Regions from separate parts of the Lysinibacillus sp. FSL L8-0126 genome, predicted to be linked through region 1. Evidence: riboswitches for the same ligand, from Rfam matches in the RefSeq annotation. Region 1 holds a riboswitch; each other region holds the start of a gene.

Region 1 (6,339 bases):
ATATTTGCCCACTTATCTAAAAGAAAAGTGCCAGTATATGCTATTTTAATGTGTACATTAGCGATGTATTTAGGAGTTATTCTATCTTTATATGTTGGCAGCAAGACTTTTGATTTTCTAATGGGATCACTTGGCTATACCGTGTTATTTATTTGGTTAATTATTGCGATTGCCCATTTGAAATCCCGTAAAAAACAAGCAGAACATACAAGTGCCTATGAAGTAAAATGGTTCCCGTATACAACATGGATTGCCATTATTGCCTTAAGTGCGATTTTAATTGGGATTATTTTTACAACATCTATTATCGTGACAAGCATTACGTTAGGCATTTATCTTTTTATAACATTCACCTATGTATGGAAAGGTCGTTATCAAGCCAATTAATGGTCTTTATAGTTTTTTTCGACACAGTTTTTCATAAAAAATACATTGCAGGCAGATTGTTCGCTCAAGTGAATTTATCCATGCTATACTACAATCATAGTAAGTTTAAGGAGGATTTCAAATGGCAATTGTACATGCAACAGATGCTACGTTCCAGGACGATATTAAAGAAGGGTTAGTACTTGTAGACTTTTGGGCTGCTTGGTGCGGACCTTGTAAAATGATTGGGCCAGTTCTTGAAGAAATGGACGCTGCAGGAAGTGCAGCTAAAATTGTAAAAGTTGATGTAGACAATAACCAAGGTACTGCAGCTCAGTATCAAATTATGTCAATTCCGTCTTTACTATTATTTAAAGATGGAGAATTAGTTGACAAAACTGTAGGCTTCCAACCGAAAGAAGCTTTAGAAGCATTTATCGCAAAACATGCGTAATTAATGAAGTTCACAAAAGCCGGACCATCAATAGATGTGTTCGGCTTTTTTTCGTTATATAATAAAGGTAATATCTATCATATTCAATTGAGAGGGATTTTTACGTAGGGGGGGCAGGTAGGTAATGAACGATTTAATCAAGCGTAAACTAGATATTTTACCGGATCAGCCTGGCTGCTATTTGATGAAGGATCGTCAAGGGACAATCATTTATGTGGGCAAAGCGAAAATACTGAAAAACCGTGTACGTTCTTATTTTACGGGAACACATGAAGGCAAAACACAAAGGCTTGTCGGTGAAATAGAAGATTTTGAGTATATCGTGACATCATCTAATATTGAAGCACTTATTTTAGAGCTGAATCTCATTAAATTACATGATCCAAAATACAATGTCATGCTAACAGATGATAAGACATATCCATATTTAAAAATTACGAATGAAAAACATCCACGTCTTATTACGACACGTAAGGTAAAAAAGGATAAGGCTAAATATTTTGGTCCTTACCCCAATGCTTATGCGGCAAGTGAAACGAAAAAGCTGTTGGATCGATTGTATCCATTGCGCAAATGTGTCCAATTGCCTTCCAAAGTTTGCTTGTATTATCATATGGGGCAATGTTTAGCACCTTGTGTAAAAGAAATTAATGGTCAGGTTTATCAAGAGATGATTGAGGATATGACGAAGTTTCTAAATGGTGGTGTCGAGGCAGTCAAAAAAGAGCTTGAAGTTAAAATGCTTGCAGCTGCTGAAAACTTAGAATTTGAGCGAGCGAAGGAGTTTCGCGATCAGATTGCACATATTGATACGGTCATGCAGAAACAAAAAATAGTATCAAGTGATACAACGAACCGCGATGTATTTGGCTATGCCGTCGAAAAAGGCTGGATGTGTGTGCAAGTTTTCTTTGTTCGCCAAGGAAAGCTGATTGAGCGTGATGTCTCGGTTTTCCCAATTTATCAAGATGCTGAGGAAGAGTTTTTAACATTTGTTGGCCGCTTTTATGAAAAACCAGAGCATATTAAGCCGAAAGAAATTTTTATTCCACAAGCAATTGATGCAGCCATCTTAACGGAGTTATTAGAGCTTAAAGTTCTTACACCAAAAAGAGGTCAAAAGAGGGAATTGGTTGAATTAGCAACTAAAAATGCTGAGATTGCTGTGGCAGCTAAATTCCAGCTAATTGAACGGCAGGAAGAACGGACAATTGGTGCTTGTGAGGCACTTGGTGAAGCAATAGGTATTTCAACGCCATTACGAATTGAGGCATTTGACAATAGTCATATGCATGGCACGGATGCTGTATCGGCTATGGTTGTCTTCATTGATGGAAAGCCTGCGAAAAAGGAATATCGTAAATACAAAACGCGTACGGCTGCAAAGCATGATGATTACGGTGCGATGCAAGAGGTTATACGTCGGCGATATTCGCGTGTCTTAAAGGAAGGCTTGCCATTGCCAGATTTGGTCTTAATTGATGGTGGCAAGGGGCAAATGGAAGTCGCCCGTGAAGTACTAGAAGATGAGCTTGGACTTGTTATACCGATTGCAGGTTTAGCAAAAGATGATAAGCATAATACGTCGCAGCTATTGTTTGGTGATCCACCAGAAGTAATTGCCTTAAAGCGTACTAGTGATGGCTTTTATTTATTACAACGAATTCAGGATGAAGTTCACCGCTTTGCTATTACCTTCTTGCGCCAACAGCATGAGAAGCATGCCATTCAATCGGTGTTAGACCATATTGAAGGTGTGGGGCCAAAACGCAAGCAGCAGTTGCTCAAACATTTTGGTTCAGTTAAGAAAATTCGAGAGGCGAGCGAGCTAGCTTTGCAGGAGGCAGGAATACCTGCTAATTTAGCGAGCCAAATTTATAGCTATTTTCAGCAAGAGTCATTGTCAAAGGAATAGACATGTGCTAAGGTTGTAAATAACATTGTTCATCAATGTGATGAATAGCGAACTGGTGTGGCTAGCATGTTGACGCCAGCGTTAAACCAATTGAATACATTCACTTTATGGTGATGATAGAGGTGCAAGATTCAAGAGTAACACAATGGAGGATGAACAAGTCCAGAGATCGTGTGTGAAAGGGGAGCTTGCCGAAGTATAGCATTGTTGTTTCCTTTGTTGTACTGGTTTTACATTTAAGAAATGTAAGATTGTCGATTCTAAAAGTTTCGGAGAGCTATCACACATGCACAAGTTACGATCATTGTACATGTTATAGGCAGCTTTCACGTTATGTGGAGGCTGCCTTTTAGTTTTCTAGAAGCAGGTGAAATATATGACTGGAAAGGAGAACGCAAGAAATGGCTAAAATAGTGATGAAGTTTGGAGGGGCTGCACTAGCTTCTACTGAACAAATCCAAGAGGCAGCAAGGAAGGCGATTGCTGAAAAGGACAGAGGCTTCGATGTAGTCGTGGTCGTTGCAGCAATGGGACACACAACGAAAGATGTGCAAACGATGGTACATCAACTAACGGACGAAGTGCCCAAACGAGAATTAGCTGCAGTCGTGTCTACGGGCTCTCAATTATCCAGCGCTTTATTTGCCATCGCATTACAGGAAGCGGGCTATGAGGCAGTGTCCTTAACTGGATGGCAAGCAGGTATACATACAGATTGTAAGTATCGTCATGCACGTATCGACTATATCGATGACAGTCGTATTGAAGAACATCTTGTACAGGGACAAATTGTAGTGATTGCTGGAGAACAGGGTATTGATGAGGAACAAAATATTACTACACTTGGCAAAGGCGGAGCTGAAACAACAGCTATAGCACTCGCGGTAGCATTGGAAGCAGAGCGAACTGATATGTACACAAATGTTGACGGTGTTTATACAGCAGATCCACGCTATGTCAGCAAAGCTCAAAAGCTGCAGGAAATCTCCTATGATGAAATGCTGGAGTTATCTAATTTAGGATCACATGTTATTCATCCTCGTGCAGTGGAGTTAGCAAAAAAATTTCAAATGCCCGTTATTATACGCTCTAGCTTAGTAGAGTCAGTAGGTACTTTATTGAAGGAGGAAGTGGAAATGGAGAAAAATTTAGTCGTCCGTGGTGTAGCCTTTGAGTCAGATATTATCCGTTTGACAGTGGGGTATGATGCGTATGCCGATGGTGCATTGGCAGATATGTTTACAATCCTTGCAGAAAACCGCATTAATGTAGATATTATTGTACAGGCAATCATTGATGGCTTAAAACCAACTGTGTCTTTTTCCATTTTAAAAGAAGAATTTGCGGAAACATTGCGTGTTCTAGAAGATAGTAAATTGTCACTTGGCTTTAGTTTTGCTGACTTTGAAATAGGATTGGCGAAGGTTTCTATCATTGGTTCAGGTATGGCCTCTAATCCAGGTGTGGCTGCTCGCATGTTTGATCGATTACGTCGTGAAGATATTCCTATAAAAATGGTTAGTACGTCTGAAATAAAAGTGTCTGTTGTTGTACCACAGGATGATATGATTCGTGCAGCAAATGCCTTGCATGATGAATTCAATTTAGAGCAAGCACTTTATATATAATAATAGAAGAAACAGTATTTTCTGTAATAGTCCGAAATTAAAGGAAGAAAAAAGAAGGATTGTCATCCCATTGAATAGGGAGACAATCCTTTTCATCATTCAGTAGGGATGGTATTCATAATACGTTCCTTGACATCCCATTTGACTGTAAACATGACATAGTGCTGCTTTTCTCGCTTTTCATCATAGCATTCTGTAAGGTAGCCTTTAGCTAATTGAATTTGCTCTGCTATAAATCCTGCTTCCAGTCTAAAGCTTCGTTGTTTGATTTGCAATATTTCAGGGTCATTTGTCAATTGGAAAATGCGACCATCCTTTGATTCCTTCATGAGCTCTAGTGTACCCCAGCAGGCATCTGCGAAAAATGCGATAAGTTCGTCTTGACTTTTGCATGGGAACTTGCGAGCAAGCTCTTTACCTGCCCAATAAAGGACATCATTCTCATGTTTACCAAGGATAGAAGATAGAATATGATCGCGAATGAGCTCATAACCAAATGATGAAATTGTAGGAGATGGAGTGTTTAACATTGTTATCCTTCTTTCTTAGAATTTTCTTAAAATTCAACAGTAATAAAGTAATGATAGATTTTTCGAGAAAAAACAACGCATCATGTACTAGATTAGTTCTTTAATAAGCTCTATGAAAAACTCCGAGTTGCCTTGACGCTCGTAGCTCTTGAGAGTACAATAAACATGTCATAATATTGTACCATGATGAAATACACAGTCAATGAAGTATCATTTACAAAATGATGACTTCTTTTGTTGTGCTATTTTAAGTACTAAGGGGGGTAACAGTCTTGTCGAAAGATCGAGAGTTTTTATGGCGTCGCTTACATTCTCTACTTGGTATCATTCCAGTAGGTCTGTTTTTAACGATGCACCTGTTCATTAACTTTACAGCAACAGGCGGGGCAGAAAGTTACAACGATGCTACCGCAGTAATGGAAAAGATTCCATTCCTTATCCTAGTTGAATGGATTGTCATCTATATTCCATTAATGTTCCACGCATTCTATGGTGTCTACATTGCATTCACTGCTACACCAAACACAGGACGTTTCAGCACATATCGTAACTGGATGTTCTCTTTACAACGTTTCACTGGTGTATTCCTAGTGATTTTCATTGCATGGCATATTTTCCAAACTCGTATTCAAAAAGCACTTGGCACACACGTTGATTACGACATGATGGCGAATATCGTTGCTAATCCATTCATGCTTGGATTCTACATTGTTGGTATTATATCAGCAACTTTCCACTTATCTAACGGTTTATGGGCATTCCTAGTAAGCTGGGGTATTACACAATCTCCTCAGTCTCAAAAGATTGCTACTTACGTAACAAACATTATTTTCGTAATTCTAAGTGTAGTTGGTGTGGCTGCTATTTTAGCTTTCGTATAATTCAATAGAAGCTACGATAGAGTAACAGCAATCATTGCAATTTTTTAAGAGGAGTGAGAAATAATCATGGCGAAAAGCAAAATAATTGTTGTCGGCGGTGGTCTTGCCGGTCTGATGGCAACGATTAAAGCAGCTGAAGTTGGTACTGAAGTTGATTTATTCTCATTAGTTCCTGTAAAACGCTCACACTCTGTTTGTGCGCAAGGCGGAATTAATGGTGCGGTAAATACAAAAGGTGAAGGGGATTCTCCATGGATTCACTTTGATGATACAGTATATGGTGGGGACTTCTTAGCGAACCAACCACCAGTAAAAGGTATGTGTGACGCAGCACCTGGCATTATCCACTTAATGGACCGTATGGGTGTTATGTTCAACCGTACACCAGAAGGACTTTTAGATTTCCGTCGTTTTGGTGGTACTTTAATGCACCGTACAGCTTTCTCTGGTGCAACAACTGGTCAACAATTACTATATGCGCTAGATGAGCAAGTTCGTTCTCATGAAGTAGCTGGTTTAGTAAATAAATATGAACACTGGGAATTCCTTGGTGTTATCATCGATG
Region 2 (6,339 bases), 1.6 Mb from region 1:
AATATTCCAGCCACCAAATAAATCATGTAAGTAGCCAAAAAGAATAGGGCCAATGGCGGCAAATAAATAACCTAATGATTGTGCAAAGCCTGATAAATCTGCTGCCTCAAATGCCGTGCGTGTACGAAGTGTAAAGAACATCATCGCTAAGGCAAATGAAGAACCTCCTGCTAAACCTAAAAGAATCATCCACAGTACCCCAAGACTTGTCCACTCCATGACAACTCCAGTAAAGCCTATTAAATAGAAGAATGTAAACATCACTACAAGAGGTCTTTGAGAAGCCATTTTACTTGCAATGATAGGCACAGCCAATGCCATTGGTACTTGTGAAAATTGCATGATAGAAAACATCCAACCAGCTTTGTCAGGAGCCAATCCCTGGGCGATGTAGATTTCGGGAATCCAAGCAGCAGTCGTATAAAATAATAAAGACTGTAATCCCATTGCACCTGTGACAGCCCAAGTAACAGGTGACTTCCATAAGGGTGTACTCGTCATTTTAGAGGTAGTGGCTGGCTCAGGTTTATTTGATTTCAATTGAGGTATCCAAATTAAAATCGTTACGACCACTAGTACAAGTGCAATGGACAGCGCTCCTTGCCAGCCAAATGATGAATTGGCTATAGGATAGCTAATACCTGCGCCAAGCCCAGCCGTTAAGTTCATCGACATAGTGAAAAATGCCATTAATAAACCAACATGGTATGGAAATTTTAATTTTAATAATCCTGGAATCAGCACATTTCCAAATGATATCGCTATGCCGATGAGTACAGTACCAAATACAAGTAACCCCGTTGTACCAAGGGAACGTAGAACAATCCCCAAGGCTAATAAAATAGTGGATAAAAATAGTGTTAGCTCAAGCCCTAGTTTGCGTGCTACAACGGGCGCAAATGGTGAGATGGTAGCAAAAGCGAGCAATGGAATCGTTGTTAGAAAGCCTGCAAGTACATTAGAAATACCAAGATCGTCACGGATAAATGATATAATAGGGCCAACAACAGTTAGTGGCATTCTTAATGTAGAGGCTATAAAGATAACTCCGAACACTAAAAGTAAGGTTGTTCCCCTCCAGCTAATTTTTTTACTCGGAAAACTAGCGGAATGATCATTTGTAGTCAAAATAAATCCCCCTGTTCGTAACCGCTCTAATTGAACTACTATAACACTTTAACAAACTAATAAAAATAGTAGAAGATTCACAAAATACAGAACATTTATTGTTATATTGAAATGTCAAAGGTCTTATGCTAATATAATAAGCATCATAAATTTAATAATTATATGCCTCATGTTTGTATTGAGGTAGAGGTCGCGATATTTATAAGTATGCTAATGGAAATGACAAGCATTGATGAGATTAGCTGAAAGGGAATATTGCCGAAGTGTGAGGGGACTTGAAAACCTCATGCTGGGGCTGTCTCCGAAAGGAACAGAACTGTCACGTTTGCACAACGTGTTGAGCTATCATTTAGGAAAAACTGAGGATTAACTTAGCCATCACAGTGTATATGTGATGGCATTTTTTTGCCTCGTAAATAGGAAGGAAGCTATATCGTGAGTGAAATAAAAGTAAATCAGCTCGGACATAAAGCGCCAAAGCTGAAAAAAGAATTGAAAAGCCGTCATATCACAATGATTTCTTTAGGCGGTACAATTGGTACGGGACTATTTTTAGCCAGTGGTGGTGCCATTGCACAAGCTGGACCTGGTGGTGCATTGCTTGCCTACGCCCTAATCGGTATTATGGTGTACTTTTTAATGACAAGCTTAGGGGAAATGGCTGCCTATATGCCATCATCCGGTTCATTTAGTACGTATGCAACAAAATTTGTAGATCCAGCACTAGGCTTTGCATTAGGCTGGAACTATTGGTATAACTGGGCAATCACTATTGCAGCAGAAATTGCGGCAGTATCCTTAATTATGAAATATTGGTTCCCTGATAGTTCATCAGCCCTTTGGACAGTATTATTTATTGCTGTTGTACTGTCATTTAATTTACTTTCTGTAAAGAGCTATGGAGAAAGTGAATATTGGTTTGCGATGATTAAAGTAGTGACAGTCATTGTTTTTATTATTATCAGTTTATTAATGATTTTTGGTATTTTAGGTGGACAGGCACCTGTAGGCTTTACTAATTTCTTTATTAGTGATGGACCATTTCACGGTGGCTTCCTAGCTACATTTGGAATTTTCCTAGCAGCCGGATTTTCATTCCAAGGAACAGAGTTACTTGGGATTACAGCAGGTGAAACAGACGATCCAGGAAAAAATATTCCAAAGGCTGTTAAATCCGTATTCTGGCGTATTCTTTTGTTTTATATTTTAGCAATTGGTGCAATCGGAATGTTGATTCCATTTACAGATGAACGCTTATTATCAGAAGATATCGCAGTATCACCGTTTACATTAGTGTTTGACCGCTTAGGTATTGCCTTTGCAGCTTCGTTAATGAATGCCATTATTTTAACGGCTATGCTGTCAGCTGGAAATTCAGGGCTTTATGCATCATCACGTATGCTATGGCAATTAGCAGTGGATGGACATGCGCCTAAGTTCTTCACAAAGCTAAGTCGTCGAGGAATACCAATTTATGCATTGATGGCAACATTAGCTGTAGGTTGCTTAGCTTTTTTAGCGTCTTTCTTTGGTGATGGCGTTGTTTATATTTGGCTGTTAAACGCCTCTGGTATGTCTGGTTTTATTGCATGGCTCGGCATTGCCTTTAGTCATTATCGCTTCCGTCGTGCATTTGAGGCACAGGGCCTAGATCCAAAGCTATTACCTTATAGAGCAAAATTGTACCCGTTTGGACCACTATTTGCCTTTACTGTTTGTATGATTGTGGTCATTGGGCAAAATTACACGGCCTTTACGGGAGACCAAATTGATTGGTATGGGATATTAGTTTCTTATGTTGGAATCCCACTATTTTTACTGTTATGGTTTGGCTACAAAATCAAGCACAAAACAAAAATGCTTTCACTTCAAGAATGTGATTTAAAAGTGGAAGATTAAATAGTAGGGCTGTTCTGTAAACTAATGAATGATTGGTTTATGGGACAGCTTTTTATGTCTTAATCGTCGTTAAAAATATCAAAAAATAATATCATATATAGAGTAATATTAGTATTTACTAACTAGCCATTCGAAAGTCGATGTCTAATCAAATAAAAAACAGGTACCCATTCTTGAACTGCCCCGTAATAGTTAGAAATCAAACTTTTACGGGGCAGTTCATCTCGAGTACCTGATTTTTATTATCCAAATATTGTTTCCCACAGTAAGTAAATATTCAATGTCACAACGATAATAACAACAAACCAACCTAAAAACGTTGTAATACGGTGATTGACTAAACTGCCCATGATGTTTCGTTTGCTTGTAAACATAACAAGAGGGACAAGAGCAAATGCAATACCGAAAGATAAAACAACCTGACTTAGAACGAGCGCATAGGTTGCATTCACGCCTGAAGCAATAATGACTAGAGGCGGCACCATAGTAATCGCTCTACGTAAATAAAGTGGTATTTTTCTTTGAATGAATCCTTGCATGACTACATCACCTGCTAACGTCCCGACAGAGGAGCTAGCTAGCCCGGCAATAAGTAAACCAAGACCAAATGAAATAGCAGCCATGGGGCCGAGCGCATCTTTTAAGCCATTGTAGGCAACATCTAAATCTTCTACAACCACGCCTTGTGTGTGGAAGACTGCTGCAGCAATGATCAGCATGCTCATATTAATCGCTCCGGCAATAATCATAGCGATGATAATATCGATAAATTCAAAACGGAAAATACGTTTTTTTTCATTTTCATTCCGACCAACAATACGATTTTGCGTTAACGATGAATGTAAGTAAATAGCATGAGGCATGACAGTTGCTCCTAAAATACCTGTTGCTAATAATAGTGAATCTACACCTTCAAACTGTGGCGTGAACATGCCAATCGCTACATCGCCCCATTCTGGCTGTGCTAAAAATGTTTGGAAGGCAAATGCTAAGACAACAATTAACACCATGCCCGAAATACCGGCTTCAAAGGCTCTAAATCCTCTTCTTTGAAGTTCTAAAATAGCAAATGAACCAACTGCCGTAATTAATGCTGCGGGCAGCATAGGGATATTGAAGAGCAAGTAAAGCCCTAATGCTGCACCAATAAATTCAGCGAGATCTGTAGCAATGATGACCAATTCAGCCTGTATCCATAAAAAGATGGATGTTTTTTTAGAAAAATGCTCGCGTGCTACTTCAGGCAAGTTTTTACCTGTCGCAATTCCAAGCTTGGCAGATAAGGATTGAATTAACACGGCCATTAAATTAGAAAAGGCTATAACCCAAAGTAGCAGGTAGCCATATTGAGAGCCTGCTGTAATATTTGTAGCAAAATTACCAGGATCGATATAGGCGACGGCTGCAATAAATGCAGGTCCTAAAAATGGTAAAAAGCGTCGCCAACCTTTTATATCTCCATCTAAAACCGCCTCGGCAGACGATTTTGTGACTCGTTTGTAAACCATATTGTTCCCTCGTTTCAAAAAGTATCATTAACGAAATAAAGTTTCCTATAGGAAAATAAGATATTAGTATTCTAACGCTAGGAATCAAAAAAGTGAAGTGGTTTGCTTTAAGTTTCTATAAGTATGTGCCATTCTCATCATTTTCTAATTAGACTTTCACCACCAGCATCGTTTACGATGAAAAGAAAAGATGAAGGACGGATTCGACATGACCAATCGAATTTTAATTATAGAAGATGAAGAAAATATTGCGAGAGTGCTACAGCTTGAGCTTCAATTTGAAGGCTTTGAGGCGGAAATGGCTCATACAGGGACAGATGGTTTGCTTCGTTACCGTGAACAGCCATGGGATTTGATCCTACTTGATGTCATGCTGCCTGAGATGAGTGGCATTGATGTGCTAAAGCGGATTCGTGCAACGGAATCCCAGACACCTGTTATTATGCTTACTGCCAAAAGTGAGGTGGAGGATAAAGTAAAAGGATTGGATTTAGGAGCCAATGATTATGTGACAAAGCCGTTTGAAATTGAAGAATTGCTGGCGCGTATTCGCAATGCTTTACGATTTTCACAAAAGGCTAGTCCAAAACAAGTTGCCCTTGCATTTGGACACTTATCGATAAACGAGCAAACAAGAGAGGTCGTATATTTTAATAAAGATATTCAACTGACACCTCGTGAATATGATTTATTGTTCTATTTACTAAAGCATCCTAAACAAGTACTGACTAGGGAACAGCTACTAGAGGCTGTATGGGGCTATGACTATTATGGGGATACAAATGTTGTGGATGTCTATATTCGCTATGTACGACAAAAGCTTGAAGCTGCTAATGCAACGCCTATTATCCAAACAGTTCGTGGAGTTGGCTATGTGTTGAAGGAACATCGTGATGAGACTTAAAACAAAAATTCATCTACTTACAACATTGCTGATGCTAGTAATATTAGTGGCCACAAACAGTGGAATTTATTTATTGTATGAGAAATCTGCCTATGATACGGAATATCATCAGCTTCAAACACGTGCCAATGATTTAAGCTCCACATTCAGTCAGTTAAATGCTCAAACTAACCTACAGCAAGTATTAAGAGCCTATATGCCGACAGATGGTGCCGTCTACATTTATGATGGAGAGCGTTTAAAAACAAAGGTTCAGGCTACCCTTGACATGCCAGAAGGCCCTTCCATTACCTATACAATGCCTGCTATTTGGATAGACGGAACGGTTGTGGATATCACATTACAGCAATCCATGGAAGAAGTAGAACGGACATTAAGTTTGCTAAAGGTTATATTGATTATTGTATCTGTTATTGCAACGATTCCTATTTTCTTAGCAAGCCTAGTACTTGGGCGACTTATTTTATTACCGCTAGAACGTTTAAATGAGACTATGCGAAAAAGTGCATCGACAGGAAAATATGAAAAAATGGATATACCAGTAAAAGGTGGGGATGAGTTAACAAACATTAACCGTACTTTTAATATGATGATGGAAAAGCTTGAACAGCATTATCGAAAGCAAGAAGAATTTGTATCGAATGCTTCCCATGAATTGAAGACACCCATTACGGTTATTGAAAGCTATGCAAAATTACTGCTCAGAAGAGGTTTTGACAATCGGGAAGTTGCACAGGAATCATTACTAGCTATTGCCAATGAATCATCACGCATGCATGAAATGGTGCTGCAATTGCTAGAACTAGCTAAAAATAATGAGCATCTGGACATTCATTTTGAACAGCTAGAGCTCGCGCCGTTCTTGAATAAAGTGGCTTCCCAAATGCAGCATGCGTATCA
Region 3 (6,339 bases), 1.1 Mb from region 1:
CCACCCTGTTTTATGTTATTCAAAATAATCTTTATAGTAGCCACCGACATTACCTGTATTATCGATGATAAAAATGAACTCTTCTGTTTCATTTTTTACTTCATATTCTTTCCCTACTGTTAATACATTGGACACTAAGTATTTTGATGCATTTGTATGTTTGCAAGTTATCGTTCGTAGTGTTGGCGCATCTTTCCATTTTAAATGTAACATATTCTCTCTACCTCTCTTTACTAGCCGAAGCTAATGTCTATTGCTTATTTTATAATATTTTTGGGCTTTTGTGGAGAAAAAAGAAAGACTATAGCTATTCTATCCAAAAAAAATGACTATTTGAGGTGTTATGATGAGTTTTGGTGGTGTACCGCAATGGTTTTTTATTATTGCTGTAGCATTTGCAATCTGCTTTGTTCTTTATGCAGAATGGAATTCTAGAAAATAAGTGAGTCCAATAAATCGGACTCACTTTTTCTATGCTTATTTTAATGTCCGCTTTAAAAATTCTTTTGTCCGTTCATGCTGAGGGTTTACTAATACTTGTGATGGCGGGCCTTCCTCGACAATGATGCCTTTATCCATAAAGACGACACGATCTGCCACCTCTTTGGCAAACTCCATCTCATGTGTCACGATTAACATTGTATTCCCCTCAGTGGCTAACTGTCGCATCACCTTTAATACCTCACCGACCATTTCTGGGTCTAATGCCGAAGTCGGTTCATCAAATAGCATGACATCTGGATTCATTGACAATGCTCGAGCGATAGCCACACGCTGCTTTTGCCCCCCTGAAAGCTGACGAGGCTTGGCGTTCACATATTGATCCATACCAACGATATTCAAATATTTAAGCGCCGTTTCTTCTGCTTCTTTCTTTGATCGCTTCAATACTTTGATTTGGCCCACTGTGCAATTGTTTAACACATTGTGATTGTTAAATAAATTGAATTGCTGGAATACCATTCCTAGATGTGTACGATATTCTTGAATATTGTGCTTATCATCTAAAATGTCTTCCCCTTTATAAATAATTTGACCACCACTTGGCGTTTCTAATAAATTGATGCAACGAAGTAATGTCGATTTACCAGAACCAGAAGAGCCAATTAAACAAACGACTTCGCCTTTTTCTACTTGGAAATTTACATCTTTTAACACTTGGTTACGTCCAAATGATTTACTTAAATGTTCAATCTTAATCACTGCCATTTGTGCGTCCCCCTATACAGCTTCTTTTTGTTCTTTTTGATAGGCATCAGGTCCATCTAGACGTTTTTCAACATAGAGAAGGATGCGAGATGCGGTAAATGTCATGATAAAATAAAGAATACATGCAACAAAGAATGATTCAAAATAACGGAAGTTGTTACCTGAAATTGATTTTGTTTGGAAGAATAATTCCGTTACCCCAATGACATTTAATACGGCTGTATCCTTAATATTCATAATTAATTGGTTACCTGTCGCCGGCAAGACATTGCGTGCTACTTGTGGTAAAACAACATGCAGCATGATTTGGAAGTGATTCATACCAATTGCCGACGCTGCCTCGTATTGACCATTATCAATCGAGACAATACCACCTCGAACAATTTCTGCCATATAGGCCCCTGTGTTAAGGGAAACGACTAAAATACCTGCTGTAATAAAATGCATATCGATACCAAATGCGATATCTAGTCCGTAGTAGACTACCATAGCCTGTACAATCATTGGTGTACCACGGAAAAATTCAACATAGCATGTCAGGATAAAATTAATAAGCTTTAAGCTATAAAATTTTAAACCTTTTTTACGAACTGGAATCGTATGCATAATTCCAATGAAAAATCCGATGAATGCACCAATAATTGTACTAATAATCGAAATCAGTAACGTATAATACGCACCTCGTAAAAACATTTGCCAGTTGTTTTCAATAATTGAAAGTATCCATTCAAGACTCATGATGTTCCTCCTAACAATGTCATGTTGCTTGCTTATTTCCTTCGTGTCCTAGCTATTTCTACTATTCTATGATTTGTTACGCTAGGACATTATCATTATGTAGAGAGGTTCTCATTTTGATAATGATGAAATGATCATGCACGGACCAGCAACTAGCCCGTGCCTTGTCATTATTGTGCTGCTGGTTGTTGAGAAATCGCTTCTTCCATAATCGCTTGACGATCGTCTTCCGAAATACCTTTTAGGATTTCGTTGATTTTTTCACGGTTTGCATCGTCTTTACGTAAGCCTACAGCAATCGAAGTATTGGAAAGATCCGTATCAAAGCCTTCTTCAAATGCGACATATGTGAACTTATCGTTGGCAGCAGCAGCGGAAATACCTTCTGGACGTTCTGCTACATAGCCATCAATTTTGCCAGCCTCTAAAGCGACACGCATTGCGGGGAAGCTTTCCATTGCTGTTTGTTTTTCTACACCGTTAATTTGATCAATAACGTTGTAGTTCGATGTATTTAATTGTGAAGTAATTTTAGCACCAGAGAAATCTTGAATCGATTTTGCATTTTCATACTTGCTACCTTTCTTAATAACCATAACGAAATCAGAAGTATAGTAGTTTTCTGTAAAATCAATCGTTTTCTTACGCTCTTCAGTTGGTGACATACCCGCGATAATCGCATCAATTTTGTTAGATTGTAGCGCTGGTACTAATCCGTCCCATTCCATTTTGACAATGACTAGCTCTTTGCCTAAGCCTTCAGCAATTTTTTTTGCCATTTGGACATCGTAGCCGCCTGCATACTCTGCATTATCAGCAATTTTCACTGCACCATTAGCATCACCTTGCTGTGTCCAGTTAAATGGTGGATAGCCAGCCTCCATTCCGATTCGGAATTCACCGCCACTTGCTTCCTTGTCAGCACCAGCATCACCTGAACCGCCATCCTTTTTGTCGCTAGTGCCACATGCAGCTAGCACAATTGCTGTCATGATAGAGATCATTACTAACAACCATTTTCTTTTCATAAAAAACTCTCCTTTTCTGTAAAAAAATAAGACAACTGTAATAAAAAAGACCTAAGTATATTGAACTTAGGTCTTACCTTGTATGACAGTTGCCCAAATCCTCACTATAATTTCCATTTTCCGAGATAGCACAACCTAGTAAATCTGGAAATCCATTTACTAGGACAGTCCTGCACTTATTCACTGCAGACCCAGCATAAAAGTACGAGCTCCTTTTATACTTCGGCGATATTTCCTTCTTCATTGCGTCTTCGCTTGCTTGAACTCAACAATGAACTAATAAATACCGCGCCTCTACCTCACTGGTAAACGTTAGTGAGGTTTGTTTATTTAATTGATATTTAGATACTACTATAAAACTAGTACACTCGTCAAGACAGTTTTAACATTTTTCTGACTAATGACAATATTAGGATATTGTTCGTTCTCTATTCATTTTAAATCGTTAAGCTTCTATCGATATTTCTGAAAATTAAAACAAATTTTTATTATAGAGTATGTGCTCTATGTGAGAAAAGTTGTGTTTATGTCTTTTTTGCTCCTCTAAACGATATAACATTAGTACTCTTTCAAACATAGAATCGATCAAAATCTTTCGTCATGCATAAAAAAACCCTGCTGAACATTGTTCGCAGGGTTGAATGGCATTATGAATTTAATAGTAAATCTTCAGGATTTTCGATTAATTCTTTAACTGTTTTTAAGAATCCTACAGAATCTTTTCCATCGATGATACGGTGATCGTAAGAAAGTGCTACATACATCATTGGACGGATTTGAACTTCACCATTTACTGCAACTGGACGGTTAACAATTGAGTGCATACCTAAAATACCAGCTTGCGTACCATTCATGATTGGAGTTGACATTAATGAACCGAATACACCACCATTTGTGATTGTGAATGATCCACCAGCCATGTCATTTAAGCCTAATTTTTTATCACGAGCTTTTGTCGCTAAGTTAGCGATATCTTTTTCGATTTCTGCAAAGTTTTTGCTGTTTGCATCGCGTACAACTGGTACAACTAAACCTTCTTCAGTTGATACAGCAATACCGATATCAAAGAAGTTATTTAAATGAATTTCATCGCCAGAGATTTGAGCGTTTACGTATGGGTATTTTTTTAGTGCCGCAACAACAGCTTTTGTGAAGAATGACATGAAACCAAGTTTGATGTCGTTTGCTTTTACAAACTCTTCTTGTTTACGTTTACGAAGTGCCATGATATTTGTCATGTCAATTTCGTTAAATGTTGTTAACATTGCTGTTGATTGTTTCACTTCTAATAAACGTTTAGCAATTGTTTGGCGACGACGGCTCATTTTTTCAACTGTTACACGGTCAGAATTAGCTGCTGGTGTAAATACTACTGGGCCACCTGAAGTTGCTACTGATGTAGGTGCTGCTACTGGTGCTACAGCTGGAGCTGTACCATGAGCTGCTACATCTTGTACACGTACACGTCCTTGTGGATCTACTGGAGATACTGCTGCAAGGTTGATACCTTTTTCACGAGCAAGACGACGTGCTGCTGGAGAGGCGATTACTCGCTCACCAGAAGTTTCTTCTACAACTGGAGCCGCTGCTACTGGTGCAGATGCTGCTTGTGGCGCTGCTGGAGCCGGAGCTGCTTCAGCTGGAGCCGCTGCAGGTGCAGGTGCTGCGCCTTCGCCTGCTTCTACTACTGCGATAACTTGACCAACTAGTACAGTATCGCCTTCTTCAGCTAAAATTTGTGTTAATACACCTGCTTCTTCAGAAATGATTTCAGCGTTTACTTTATCTGTTTCAAGTTCAACGATGAATTCACCTTTTTCAACGCGATCGCCCACTTTTTTTACCCACTGTGCGATACTACCTTCTGTAATCGATTCTGCTAATTCAGGGACTTTAATTTCAGCCACTTTCATTTCCTCCTTTGATTAACGTGCATGACGCACATAAAAGGGCTACTGCTTGAGGGCAAGTAGCCCGGTTTTTTCAAAAATTTATATGTGATTATTTAACCTTCACTGGCTCAGCAACTGCCGCTTCAATTAATGCTGCTTGTGCTGCTTTATGAGAATCTGCATCCCCTTCAGAAGTTGAGCTCATTGCAGGACGACCTACATAGCGAAGTTTTTTACCTTCTGAAAGTTCATATAATGTTTCTAATGCATAATTCCATGAGCCTTGGTTTTTAGGTTCTTCTTGTACCCAAACAATTTCTTTCACATTTGGATACTTAGCAATAATACCAGCAACTTGCTCTTTTGGGAATGGGTAAAGTTGTTCTACACGAATAATGTGTAAATGATCGAAGCCTTCTCCGTCTTTTACGCGATCCGCTAAGTCGATCATCACTTTACCAGTTCCTAAAACGATACGCTCTACAGCTTCTGGTTTAGCGCCTAAACCTGGTTGTTCAATCACTTCTTGGAATGAACCATTTGCTAATTGTTCAGCATTCGCCGCAGCTAATGGGTGACGTAATAGTGATTTTGGTGATACGACTACAAGTGGACGTACCCCTTCTGTACCTAATAACGCTGCTTGACGGCGTAATAAATGATAGTAGTTACCTGCGTTTGAACAGTTCGCTACAAACCAGTTGTTTTCAGCTGACATTTGTAAATAGCGTTCCATACGGCTTGAAGAGTGCTCTGGACCTTGACCTTCATAACCATGTGGTAAAAGGATCACTAATCCAGATTTTTGGCCCCATTTAGAGCGTGCCCCTGAAATAAAGTTATCAAACATCACTTGTGCCATGTTCGCAAAGTCACCGAATTGTGCTTCCCACACTGTTAAAACATGACTATTTTCTAGGTTGTAACCATACTCAAAGCCTACTACTCCCGCTTCAGTCAGTGGAGAGTTGTGTACTGAGAAGGATGCACTCGCACCAGAAATATGATGAAGCGGTGTGAAGACATTCCCATTGTTTTTATCGTGAAGTACTAAGTGACGTTGAGAGAATGTACCACGTTGAGCATCTTGACCTGTAAAACGTACTGGTGTGCCGTCTTGGATAATTGTCGCATATGCTAACGTTTCTGCATGGCCCCAGTCAATTTTTGCTGATGCATAGGCATCACGACGTTTTTCTAAAATTTTGCCAAGCTTTTTCTGTGGCTCGAAGTTTTCTTCAAACACTAAAAGCTCTTCATTGATTTTTTCTAAACGTTCCGCACCAACTGCTGTATCAATTTGTGGGAACTCTACTTTTAATTCTGCTGGCATTTCTAAATGCTGATGATCATCTTTATCTGCCATTTCTCTTACATGGTCATAGGCTGCTTGCATTTCTGCATAGATTGCTGTATCTAAGGCAGCTACATCTTCAGCAGATAGAAGACCTTCAGCCACTAATTGTGCTCCG

What was found. A riboswitch is a leader RNA that binds a small molecule or an ion and turns the genes downstream of it on or off. The one in region 1 is predicted to bind lysine.
Positions count from the first base shown of each region.
Region 2: linked by a shared signal. The riboswitch ahead of MHI34_RS05980 (amino acid permease) and the one ahead of MHI34_RS13955 (aspartate kinase) in region 1 are both predicted to bind lysine.
Region 3: linked by a shared signal. The riboswitch ahead of MHI34_RS19075 (transporter substrate-binding domain-containing protein) and the one ahead of MHI34_RS13955 (aspartate kinase) in region 1 are both predicted to bind lysine.

Region 1 is NZ_CP152028.1:2,851,362-2,857,700, forward strand. Features, by position in the region: gene MHI34_RS13940 (amino acid permease) at 1-387, shown strand, start outside; gene trxA (thioredoxin) at 509-820, shown strand; gene uvrC (excinuclease ABC subunit UvrC) at 945-2,735, shown strand; lysine riboswitch at 2,845-3,023, shown strand; gene MHI34_RS13955 (aspartate kinase) at 3,137-4,363, shown strand; gene MHI34_RS13960 (YslB family protein) at 4,459-4,893, opposite strand; gene MHI34_RS13965 (succinate dehydrogenase cytochrome b558 subunit) at 5,166-5,774, shown strand; gene sdhA (succinate dehydrogenase flavoprotein subunit) at 5,841-6,339, shown strand, end outside.
Region 2 is NZ_CP152028.1:1,239,712-1,246,050, reverse strand. Features, by position in the region: gene MHI34_RS05985 (MFS transporter) at 1-1,128, opposite strand, end outside; lysine riboswitch at 1,305-1,481, shown strand; gene MHI34_RS05980 (amino acid permease) at 1,564-3,027, shown strand; gene MHI34_RS05975 (Nramp family divalent metal transporter) at 3,270-4,535, opposite strand; gene MHI34_RS05970 (response regulator transcription factor) at 4,744-5,439, shown strand; gene MHI34_RS05965 (HAMP domain-containing sensor histidine kinase) at 5,429-6,339, shown strand, end outside.
Region 3 is NZ_CP152028.1:3,947,134-3,953,472, forward strand. Features, by position in the region: gene MHI34_RS19060 (DUF6501 family protein) at 16-213, opposite strand; gene MHI34_RS19065 (amino acid ABC transporter ATP-binding protein) at 478-1,209, opposite strand; gene MHI34_RS19070 (amino acid ABC transporter permease) at 1,222-1,947, opposite strand; gene MHI34_RS19075 (transporter substrate-binding domain-containing protein) at 2,118-2,975, opposite strand; lysine riboswitch at 3,094-3,280, opposite strand; gene odhB (2-oxoglutarate dehydrogenase complex dihydrolipoyllysine-residue succinyltransferase) at 3,623-4,882, opposite strand; gene MHI34_RS19085 (2-oxoglutarate dehydrogenase E1 component) at 4,977-6,339, opposite strand, start outside.